Regions from separate parts of the Nocardia sp. NPDC006982 genome, predicted to be linked through region 2. Evidence: riboswitches for the same ligand, from Rfam matches in the RefSeq annotation. Region 2 holds a riboswitch; the other holds the start of a gene.
What was found. Region 2 has a riboswitch for thiamine pyrophosphate ahead of ACFYOW_RS31060 (purine-cytosine permease family protein). Riboswitches for the same ligand answer to the same signal wherever they lie in the genome.
Positions count from the first base shown of each region.

Region 1: it holds a riboswitch for thiamine pyrophosphate, as region 2 does, so the genes downstream of both, thiC (phosphomethylpyrimidine synthase ThiC) here and ACFYOW_RS31060 (purine-cytosine permease family protein) in region 2, are expected to answer to the same signal.

Region 1 is NZ_JBIAFV010000013.1:125,440-130,832, forward strand. Features, by position in the region: gene ACFYOW_RS36455 (MDR family MFS transporter) at 1-1,223, shown strand, start outside; gene ACFYOW_RS36460 (MarR family winged helix-turn-helix transcriptional regulator) at 1,280-1,741, opposite strand; gene ACFYOW_RS36465 (hypothetical protein) at 1,800-2,207, shown strand; gene ACFYOW_RS36470 (VOC family protein) at 2,275-2,757, shown strand; gene ACFYOW_RS36475 (hypothetical protein) at 2,750-2,944, opposite strand; TPP riboswitch at 3,053-3,179, shown strand; gene thiC (phosphomethylpyrimidine synthase ThiC) at 3,171-4,796, shown strand; gene ACFYOW_RS36485 (lipase family protein) at 4,911-5,393, opposite strand, start outside.
Region 2 is NZ_JBIAFV010000009.1:102,068-107,460, reverse strand. Features, by position in the region: gene ACFYOW_RS31065 (alpha/beta fold hydrolase) at 1-312, opposite strand, end outside; gene ACFYOW_RS31060 (purine-cytosine permease family protein) at 333-1,703, opposite strand; TPP riboswitch at 1,700-1,814, opposite strand; gene ACFYOW_RS31055 (hypothetical protein) at 1,997-2,278, shown strand; gene ACFYOW_RS31050 (DUF72 domain-containing protein) at 2,253-3,038, opposite strand; gene ACFYOW_RS31045 (DUF4383 domain-containing protein) at 3,113-3,577, shown strand; gene ACFYOW_RS31040 (glutamate--cysteine ligase) at 3,571-4,674, opposite strand; gene ACFYOW_RS31035 (DJ-1/PfpI/YhbO family deglycase/protease) at 4,787-5,383, shown strand.

The sequences.
Region 1 (5,393 bases), on a different contig from region 2:
TCCTCAGTGCCATCGGCGTGTTCCTGATCGGCTCGGTACTGGCGGGCGCATCCTGGTCCATGCCTGCGCTGATCGGTTTCCGCGCACTGCAGGGCCTCGGCGCGGGTGGTATCGCGGTCACCGCATTCGCCGTCATCGGCGCGCTGGTCCCGCCGCGCGAACGCGGAAAGTATCAGGGCATGACCGCGACCACGATGGCCGTCGGCACCATCGGCGGACCGCTGCTCGGCGGTGTGATCACCGACGGACTCGACTGGCGCTGGGCCTTCTACATCAATATTCCGCTGGGGCTGGTGGCCTTCGCCTGGTCGTGGTGGCGGCTCGAACTGCCCGTCGCGCGCAGGAAGGTGACCATCGACTACGCGGGCATTCTCGCGCTGACGACCGTGATCGCCGCCCTGGTGCTGATCGCGACCTGGGGCGGTGTCGACTACGCGTGGCTCTCGGCGCAGATCATCGGCTTGGTCGTGCTCGCGGTCGCTGCCTTGGCCGCATTCCTGGTCATCGAACGCCGGGCCGTCGACCCGGTGATTCCGCTTGGGATCTTCCGCGCCCGCAATCTCACCCTGGCCGCACTGACCGCCCTGGTCGGCGGCGTGATCATGTTCGGATCGGTGCTGTATTTGCCGCTGTTCCAGCAGACGGTGCAGGGCGCCTCGGCCGCGAACTCAGGACTGCTCCTGCTGCCGATGATGCTGCCGCTGCTGGTGGTCTCCCAGATCGTCGGGAAGCGGATGACCGCGACCGGCAAGTACAAGATCTTCTTCATTCTCGGCGGGCTGTTCCTGACCGCGGGCGCAGTACTGCTCTCTACACTTGACGCCGAAACGGGCCGTCTGACAACGGGTTTCGCCATGACGCTGCTGGGCACCGGACTCGGCTTCTCCATGCAGCTGTCCACCGCCGTCGCGCAGAACAGCGTGGAAATGGCGAATATCGGCGCGGCCTCCGGTGCGGTCACACTGTTTCGCACACTCGGCGGATCAATCGGTGTCGCGGCTTTCGGATCCCTGTTCACCAGGGCGCTACAGGGCCATGTGCCCACCGAGGGACACGGCTACCTCGCGGCCTTCGCCACCGGCACCGGGCGCGTCTTCCTGGCCGCCGCCGCCATCTGCGCACTCGGCTTTGTGATCGCCTGGTTCATCGAAGAAGTTCCGTTGCGCGGCAAGGCTCCCGAGCCGGTTGCCATCGACAAACCCGAAAGCAAAGCCGCTGCCTGAAATGGCCATCGTGCCTGCCCGATCGCGCTGGCATCGGGCAGGCGCCATGTCGAGAATCAATCCGCCACGGTGTCCGGATGCGTGTGTTCGAACAGTCGAATCATCATGTTCGCCAGTGCGATTCGCTCCTGCTGACGCAGCGGAGCCAGGATCTCGTCGCGTACTTGTCCCGCCTCCTTGTCGAGGGCTCGCAACAAGGTCCGGCCGGTCCTGGTGATCCGCACCGACATTCGACGGCGATCGGCGGGATCGCGGGTGCGTTCGACCTGACCGGCACTTGCCAATTCGTCGACGATCTTCGCCACATCGCTCGGATGGATATCGAGCCGAATGCCCAGATCGCGCTGCACATGCGGCCCGAAATCGGCGAGCGCGGCGAGTACCGCCATATGCCACAGCCGAAGCCCGCGCGCCGCAAGCCGATCGGCGAACCGGCCCCGCGCGACCTTGCCCACCCGCGACAGCAGGTAGGTCTCGAGGCCGAGCAGGCTCGGCGGAAGTGCACGCGCGGAGTCCATGGGACAAATTATAGGGTGGAACCTACGATAGGGTTACACCTACTAATAAGGAGACAGCGTGGACGCCCTGTACCAGAGACTGCTCGTCACCCGTTTCGCCGAATGCTTCGACTTCTACTACGCCGTCCTCCCGGAGCTCATCGGCGCGAAGCTGATCAAAGGCACCGCGGCGGGCCCCTATGCGAACTGGGATGTCGACGACCAAGCGGTACTCGTGCTCTTCGATCGCGGCGCGATGTCCGAAGTCGTCGGCACCACCGATCTGCCCGTCACCGCCGCACCCGCGCAAGATGCCGTGATGTTCGTCTGCCGAGTGCCCGACGTCGACACGAGCCTCGACCTGTGCCTGCGCAACGGCGCGACCCTGGCCGCCGCCGCGACCGATCGACCGAACTGGGGTCCGAACCTGCGCACAGCCCACCTGCGCGACCCAGCGGGTACCCTGATCGAGCTCCAGTCCTACTGACGGGCGATGAATTCCGTCCGCCAGCACCGTCGGCACTAATACAGGCACACCGATCGGGAGGACCACCATGCAGAAAATCGTCACGAACCTCTGGTACGACACCCAGGCCGAGGAGGCCGCCGAGTTCTACTGTTCGTTGTTCGAGGATTCGAAGATCACCAATGTCGTGCCCTACTCCGAGGTGGGTCCGCGCGAAGCCGGGCTGACGATGCTCGTCGATTTCGAACTCAACGGACAGAAGTTCACCGCCATCAACGGCGGCGGCGATTACCACTACACCCACGCCATGTCGCTGCTGGTGAATTGCGACAGCCAGGACGAGGTGGACCGACTCTGGACGGCACTGCTCGCCGACGGCGGCCAGCCGATCGAATGTGGTTGGCTCAACGATAAATACGGTATTCCCTGGCAGATCTGGCCCGTCGAAGCCGACACCCTGTTGACGAGTACCAACCGCGCGGCCGCGAACCGCGCCATGCAGGCGATGCTCGGTATGCAGAAGATCGACCTGCAAGGCATGCGGGACGCCTACGAGGGCAAGATCAGCTGATCTGCCAGGAGCCGACCTCGCGGTATCCGGAGTTGTAGATCGCGGAGCTGTCACCCTCGGTGATCTGGTAGTGCTTCATATTGCCGCCCCAATAGCGCAGGATCCGACCGAGCTCATCGGCGAGATCGGCCGGCGCGGCCAAGCCGTCGGGCAGGGCATCCAGATCTACCTCCAGGATGAATTTCACCCTGAGGAATGTACCGGCGCCTGGTCGGGCCTCGGGCGCTTCGCTGTATGTTCCTCCGATCGCCCGGCGGGGCGCGGACGTGGAAAGGTATCGTCGGGCGGGAAAATTTCACACACCAACGGGGGCTCGCACCAGCGGGCTGAGAGGACGGCTAGCCCAATCCGGGCGTTCAGGGCCGTCGACCGTATGAACCTGACCGGGTAATGCCGGCGTAGGGAGGATATTCATGGGCACACCTGTAGATTCCGTGACCACCGGTCCGATCGAAGGCAGCGTCAAGCACTACCAGCAGGTCGATGATCTGCGCATTCCGGTGCGTCGGATCAATCTGACCAATGGCGAGCACTTCGACGTCTACGACACCTCGGGCCCGTACACCGACGCCGCGGCGTCCATCGATCTCGAGGCCGGGCTACCCAAGCTGCGCGATAGCTGGACCAAGCCCGAGGTCGACGGTCCGCCAACCCAGCTGGCCTGGGCGCGGCAGGGCATCATCACCCCCGAGATGCGCTTCATCGCCGCGCGCGAGGGCGTCACGCCGGAACTGGTGCGCGACGAGGTCGCCGCCGGTCGCGCGGTCATCCCGGCCAACCACAAGCATCCGGAGCTGGAGCCGACCATTATCGGCAAGAAGTTCCTGGTGAAGATCAATGCCAATATCGGCAATTCGGCCGTGTCCTCCTCGATCGCGGAGGAGGTGGAGAAGATGGTGTGGGCCACCCGCTGGGGCGCGGACACCATCATGGATCTGTCCACCGGCAAGAACATTCACGAGACGCGCGAATGGATCATGCGCAACTCGCCCGTGCCGGTCGGCACCGTGCCGATCTATCAGGCGCTGGAGAAGGTTAACGGCGATCCGACCGCGCTCACCTGGGAAATCTACCGCGACACCGTGATCGAGCAGTGCGAGCAGGGCGTCGACTATATGACCGTGCACGCCGGTGTGCTGCTGCGCTACGTGCCGCTGACCGCCAAGCGGGTCACCGGCATCGTCTCGCGCGGCGGATCCATCATGGCCGCATGGTGTCTGGCGCATCATCAGGAGTCGTTCCTGTACACCAACTTCGCCGAACTCTGCGAGATCCTCGCGCGCTACGACGTGACCTTCTCCCTCGGTGACGGCCTGCGCCCCGGCTCCATCGCCGATGCCAATGACGAGGCCCAGTTCGCCGAGCTGCGCACCCTCGGTGAGCTGACCAAGATCGCGAAATCGCATGGCGTGCAGGTCATGATCGAGGGCCCGGGTCACGTGCCGATGCACAAGATCGTGGAGAACGTGCGGTTGGAGGAGGAGTTGTGCGAGGAGGCGCCGTTCTACACCCTCGGCCCGCTCGCCACCGATATCGCACCCGCCTACGACCACATCACCTCGGCCATCGGCGCGGCCATCATCGCCCAGGCGGGCACCGCGATGCTCTGCTATGTCACTCCAAAGGAGCACCTTGGCCTGCCCAACCGCGACGACGTGAAGGTCGGCGTGATCACCTACAAGATCGCCGCGCACGCCGCTGACCTCGCCAAAGGCCATCCGCACGCCCAGGACCGGGATAACGAGTTGTCCAAGGCGCGGTTCGAATTCCGCTGGCGCGACCAGTTCGCCCTCTCCCTCGATCCGGATACCGCCCGCGAGTACCACGACGAAACCCTCCCCGCCGAACCCGCCAAGACCGCTCACTTCTGCTCCATGTGCGGACCGAAGTTCTGCTCCATGCGCATCTCCGCCGACGTGCGGGAATACGCCGCGCGCCAGGGGCTTTCGGATACCGAGGCGATCGAAGCCGGTATGGCGGAGAAGTCCGCCGAATTCGCCGACCACGGCGCACAGGTGTATTTGCCGGTCGTGTCGTAAAAATGGCGATAGCCCCGGACCAACGAGTGGTCCGGGGCTTCTCTCTGGAAGGTACACGAAGAATCCGCCGCTCAGGAGTGGATTCGCACAAATCGATGCCGAGAGGTTGCGTGATCAGCGTTCGCGTGGGCCGATCGGGAACCCGAGGGCGCCGAAGGTGGCGTTCAAGTTGATCTCGATCTGGGTGAGCATGGCATTGAAATCGGCGAGCATGGAAACCACGTTCTCGGTGCGACAGCCGACCTGATCCGGCGCATCCGGAGCGAGGCGGGACTTCAACCAGTTGAAGGTGTCGGCCATGCCGAGCGACGGAAGGGTCAGGTGTTCGCTGAGGTGGTCGCGTTTGTAGACGATCGATGCACCGTCCGCGCACCACTGCTGGTTCAGGCGATCGGTGGTCCAGATCGGCACGGCCTCGTCCAGGACACCCTGATAGATGAACAGCGGCGCGATCGGGGTGTGTTTGCCGAGGACGGTCGCGTCGAAGACCTCGCGGATTTCCGGTAGCGCGAGGTACTGCGCGATCGGAATCGTCAGAATCCGTTGGTAATCGGTGAACATCTGGGTCAGTGCGTTGCGTGGCAGGCACTGCGAGTT
Region 2 (5,393 bases):
GACCTGCAGTGCCGTCGCGATCGCGCCCGCCATGATCCGGGGGAACATATCGGTGTGCAGGTCGCGGCCGGTGCGTGCGGCGATGGCCGTCGCGATGGCCTCCTGGATGACGGCCTGCGCCTTGAGATATTCACCCCGCAGTGCGGGTTCGGTGGTGATCAGCCGGATGCCGCGGGTCCATGCCGGATCGGGCAGTTCGTCATCGCGGAATTCGGCGAGTACCGCGTGGATTACCGCAGTTCGGCGTGAATGCGCCGCGGCCGTCGGCCGGTCCGTCGACTCGGGAGGGTGCGAGTCGGCGACCGGTGGCACTCGCCGCGTTGGTTCGAGGTCTAACCGGACTTGCGCAGCAACGAAATCCGCCCCACGCCCCACGCGACTACCACGGCGGCCAGGAACGACAGCAGTGACGCGCTCATCCACGCCTGCTTGGTGAAGTGCAGCTTCTCCTGCACGTCCACCCAGAAGTCGGTCCACACTCCGGCGTCGCCCGGGTTGATCAGCTGGTAGACCGAAAGTCCCACCAGCCAAGCGAAAACCATGCCCCACCGTGACGGCGCATTCGCCGAGGTATCCCACTGGTCGCGCGCCCGCAGGAAGAAGTCCGCGACGAGCACGCCGAGCAGCGGCACGAAGACCGACCCGATCAGGCCGAGGAATCCGAAGTAGTTCGCCATGTTCAGCCGCAGCGCCAGCAGCGTGATGAGGATGCCGAGACCGATCGAGAGCACCCGGCGGTCGACTCGCGGCGCGAGATTCTGGATCGAGACGGCCGTGGAGTACACATTCGCGAACGACTGGTCGGCCTCCCGGAATACGAAGATGAAGAAGAACACCGCTCCGAGGGTGACCGTCAGGAACGGCGAGTACACCCCGCCGTCGCCGGATGCGAGCGCCAGCGCGAACAGTCCGAGCACATACGCGATGATCTGGGTGAACGCATACGCCCCGCTGGCCGCGCCGAATGCCGCGCCGGTGCTGCGGGAGTGCCGGGTGTAGTCGGCCGCCACCGGCACCCACGAGATCGAAACCGCAAGCGCCGCATCGGTGGCGACCCAGAACAGATTCCAATCCACGCCGAACGGTCCGCCGCCTTCGGTGCCCGGGTTGGTGGTGAGATCCGGCAGACCTGCGCGGACGAACTGGATGTAGAACCAGACCAACGCGATCACCACGCCGACGGTCACGAACCGCCGCAGCATTCGCACCGAACCGAGCGGCCAGATCGTCAGCACCGTCGTCAGCACACCCGCGGCGACCACGTAAACCCAGTGCGGGCCACCGTCGAACAACTCTTCGGCCGCATCGCCGATGACGATCAATTCGAAGGTGCCCCAGCCGATCAGCTGGGCGATATTGAGCAGCGTCGGCAGGTAGCTGAGTTTCGCGCCGAACAGTCCGCGCAGCAACATCATCGCGGGCTTACCGGTCTTGGCTCCGGGTACTGCGGCCAGGCCGAGCATGAGCCCGCCGACCACCGTGCCGATGATCATCGCGAGAATGCCCGCGGCGATGGAGATCTGGGCGCCGCCTTCGGAATTCGGCGCGAGCACCGTGTACGCGCCGGAGAATGCGAACAGGCTGACGCCGAGGTTCGCCCAGAACGCGCTCTGGTCCCAGAACGAAAGGACCTTCGGTGCAGGCTGGTCCAGGGTCAACGGTGCTTCGCGCCGCTCGGATCGATCGATGGTGGGTGCAGACATCGCGGTACCGCTCTCCCTACGCCGGCATTACCCGGACAGGTTCATGCGGTCGGCGAAACGTGGGGTCCGCCCTCTCAGCCCGGCCGTGCCCGAGCTCCCGCGCTGGGGTTATTCGGGCGAAATGCTACACCCGTGCACCGACGCGCCGGGCCTGCCTTCGGACATTCCAGACAGGTTCCGCCGAGACGGCCCGAAAATCTCAGCCACCGCCCATACTGTCGGGGTATCGATGTGGTTATCGCTCGGTTATCTGCCGCTCATCGTCCGCCTCTACCTGGAATGAGTACGCGCCCATGATGCTGATCGCCTTGCACGAGACCGTCCTTGCTCAACTCGGGAATCCGACGCCCGAGGCTCCGCCCAATTCGGAGAAGATCCTGCAGATGGTTCGCTACCTGACCTGGTTTGTTCTGCTGTCGGGTGTCTCCGGAATCACCTACGCGGGCGGCAGGTTCGCCTGGGAGAAGTGGAGCGGTGGGACCCTGGAATCCCCGAAGATGCTCGCCGGCGCAATGGTCGGCGGTGTCATCGCGACCAGTGCGGGCACAATCATGAATGCTGTCGTGGGGAGCTGAAATCCGTTGCGGGTGTTCGACTGACGGTGGCTCCGGCCGTGGCCGCGGCGCGCGCGAAGACGACCGCATCGCGAACCGCTGCACCGCCGGGATCATTGTTGAAGTAGACGTACACCTGCTCGCGATCCGACCACGTGTCGGCAAGCCGTCGCGCCCAACTGGTGAGTGCCGTGCGTCCGTAGCGCGGTGCGGGTGTCGCACGTCCGGAGTGCAGTCGCAGATAACCCCAGTCCGTCGTGCGCCACAGCGGCGCGACGGGACGGGACTGGACGTCGGCCCAACACAGCGCCGCGCCGCATTCCGTCAGCACTGCACGAACTTCGGGAATCCACCAGGACTCGTGCCTGGGTTCGACCGCGATCCGGACGTCGGGCGGAAAGCAGCGTAGGCAGGCGTCGAGCAGGGCCGGATCGACCCGCAGCGTCGGCGGAAGCTGCAACAGCACCGGTCCCAGCTTGTCGTCGAGCGCGCGGGCGTGCGCCATCAAGCGTCCCACCGGCTCCTCGGGTTCGCGCAGCCGCTTGATGTGGGTGAGGAAGCGGCTTGCCTTGACCGCGAAACAGAAGTCCGACGGTGTCCGGTCCCGCCATGCCGCGAAGGTCTCGCCGCTGGGTAGTCGATAGAAAGCATTGTTGCTCTCGACCGTCGCGAAGCCCGCGGCGTAGGTTTCGAGCCACACACGCTGCGGAACATTCGCCGGGTACAGCACGTCGCGCCAGTCCTGGTACTGCCAACCCGATGTGCCGACGAGCAGGGGCATACCTCCATCGAAGCACTTTCCGATGACCACCATCTCAACTACGCTGTGTAGTGGATATGGTCGGGGAGGGCGCAATGAGCGAACAATCGGTGGTCGAGCGGCGAATCGACTGGACGCGGTGGAGTTTTCTGCAGTGGGCCGTCTTCGTGATCGGTGCGGTCCATATCGGGTGGGCGGTCGCGGGCTGGATCGCCGAGCCCAGTTTCGAACTCGGCGCACACGCACCCGCGACACCGGTGCTCGGCATGGACTACAACGGCTGGCACGCGGTGGCCGGGCTACTGCTGTTCGGACCCGCGCTGATCGTCGCGACCCGCAAGTCGTGGTCGGCCTGGTACTGCGTGCTCGCCGGCATCGGCGGGGGGTTCGCGGTCGGGGTGTGGGCGCTGTTCTCGCACCACGTGCTGATCTTCAGCTTTCCGAGCCATATCACCGACGCGATCGAGCACATGGTGACCGGTGCGACGCTACTGGCGATCGTCGCCGTACAGGTCGTCCGGGACGGCGGCCTGCGTCCGGTATTCGGTCTGTCTCAGTAGCACCCTTCGAGGGTGGCGGCGGCGACCACATCGATGACGTCGCTGACATCGTCGTGCGCGCGCATAGCGGTGCGTTGTCGCCGGGCGCCGTTACCACGTGCAAGAACTGCTTTGACGGTATCGGCGACGAAGTGCTGGTCACCGGACTGCTCGAGCGCGGGGGTGAGGTAGTCGACGAGCCCGGCCACCAGGGTGTGGGCCGGGAGGGCGCGGCCGCTGATCGTGTCGAGCCCGTCTCCATCGAGGCCGGATCGGGCGGCCTTCCAATATGCGGCTCGCAAGACCTCCGCGGGCACCGGTGGCGGTGGCAGCCCATCGTGTATCGCAGTCTGGGCCATCACGACCGCGGCGCGAATCAGCGTGGCCAACAACGCTGTTTCTTCCACCGTCGCCGGTACATCACTGACGCGCACCTCGACGGTCGGGTAGGTGGCCGAGGGCCGCACATCCCAATACACCATCGCCGTATCGAGAATGCTGCCGCTGGCGAACATCATCCGCACCATATCGTCGTAGTCCGCGACCGATTCGAAGAACGGTGGGGGCCCGGCACTCGGCCACCGCCGCCACATAATGCTGCGCCAGCTGGCGTATCCGGTATCGGTGGCGCGGTAGACCGCCGAATTGGCCGTCAACGACAACAACACGGGTAACCAGGGCCGCAAATAATTCCCGACCCGCACCGCGATATCACGTGAAGGCACCCCGACGTGGACATGGCAGCCGCACAAACCCTGCTCATGGGCGAGCAACCCGAAATGGTGTTCGATGAGTCGATAGCGCGGGGTATCGGTGACCGGATACGCATCCGGCACCGTGGGCGGCACCGCCACCGCGAGCAGCCTGGCACCGTTCTTCTCCGCGCAACTCGCCACGCTGCGGCGGAGTCGGCGCAGTTCATCGAGTATTTCGAGGGTCCGGGTGTGCACCCCGGTATTGATCTCGACCTGACAGCGCGTCAACTCCAACTGCAGATCGATGCCGACGTCGGCGGCCGCCGACGCGACTTCGACATTCCGCGGACTCGGCGCACCCGTGATCGGATCCGCCAGAAGGAATTCCTCTTCCACGCCGACAGTGGGCAGGGCCGCGGCCATTACTGGAGTTTACTGCGCAAATCGCTGATCCGGACGGGTGCCGGAATCGTTTGAGTGCCCTCGGCCGGGGTAGGCCGACCGTAGTGAAGGATCGGCGAGAAAGGGGTCCGGTATGTCCGAGGAATTGCGCGGTGTGCGCGCATTGGTCATCACCGCGAATACCGGCGTCGAACACGACGAGCTGCTGATGCCGCTGGGCTGGTTGCGCGGACACGGTGCCGTCGCCGTGCACGCGACCCCAGAACGCGGCGAGGTCCAGACTTTTCGACACGATGTCGACAAGGATGAGGTCGTGCAGCCGGATGCGGCGCTCAACGATCTCGAGGTCGACGATTTCGACCTGCTCGTCGTGCCGGGCGGAACCGTGAACGTGGACAAATTGCGCGTCTGCGATCGCGCCGTGGAAGTGGCACAACAGTTCGTGCGGGCAGGCAAGCCCGTCGCGGCGATCTGCCACGGCCCATGGCTGCTTGTGGAGGCCGACGTCGTCGCGGGCAAGACCCTGACGTCCTATCACTCGCTGCGTACCGATGTCGTCAATGCCGAAGGGCGCTGGATCGATCGGGCGGTGGTGCGTTCGGACGAGAACGGCTGGCCGCTGATCACCTCCCGCAGCCCCGGCGACCTCACCGAATTCACCGAAGCGATCGGCGCCGAGCTCACCGCGGCCCAGTCGGCCCAGGCCTTCGTCGGCGATGAAATCTTCTGACACCGGTGAG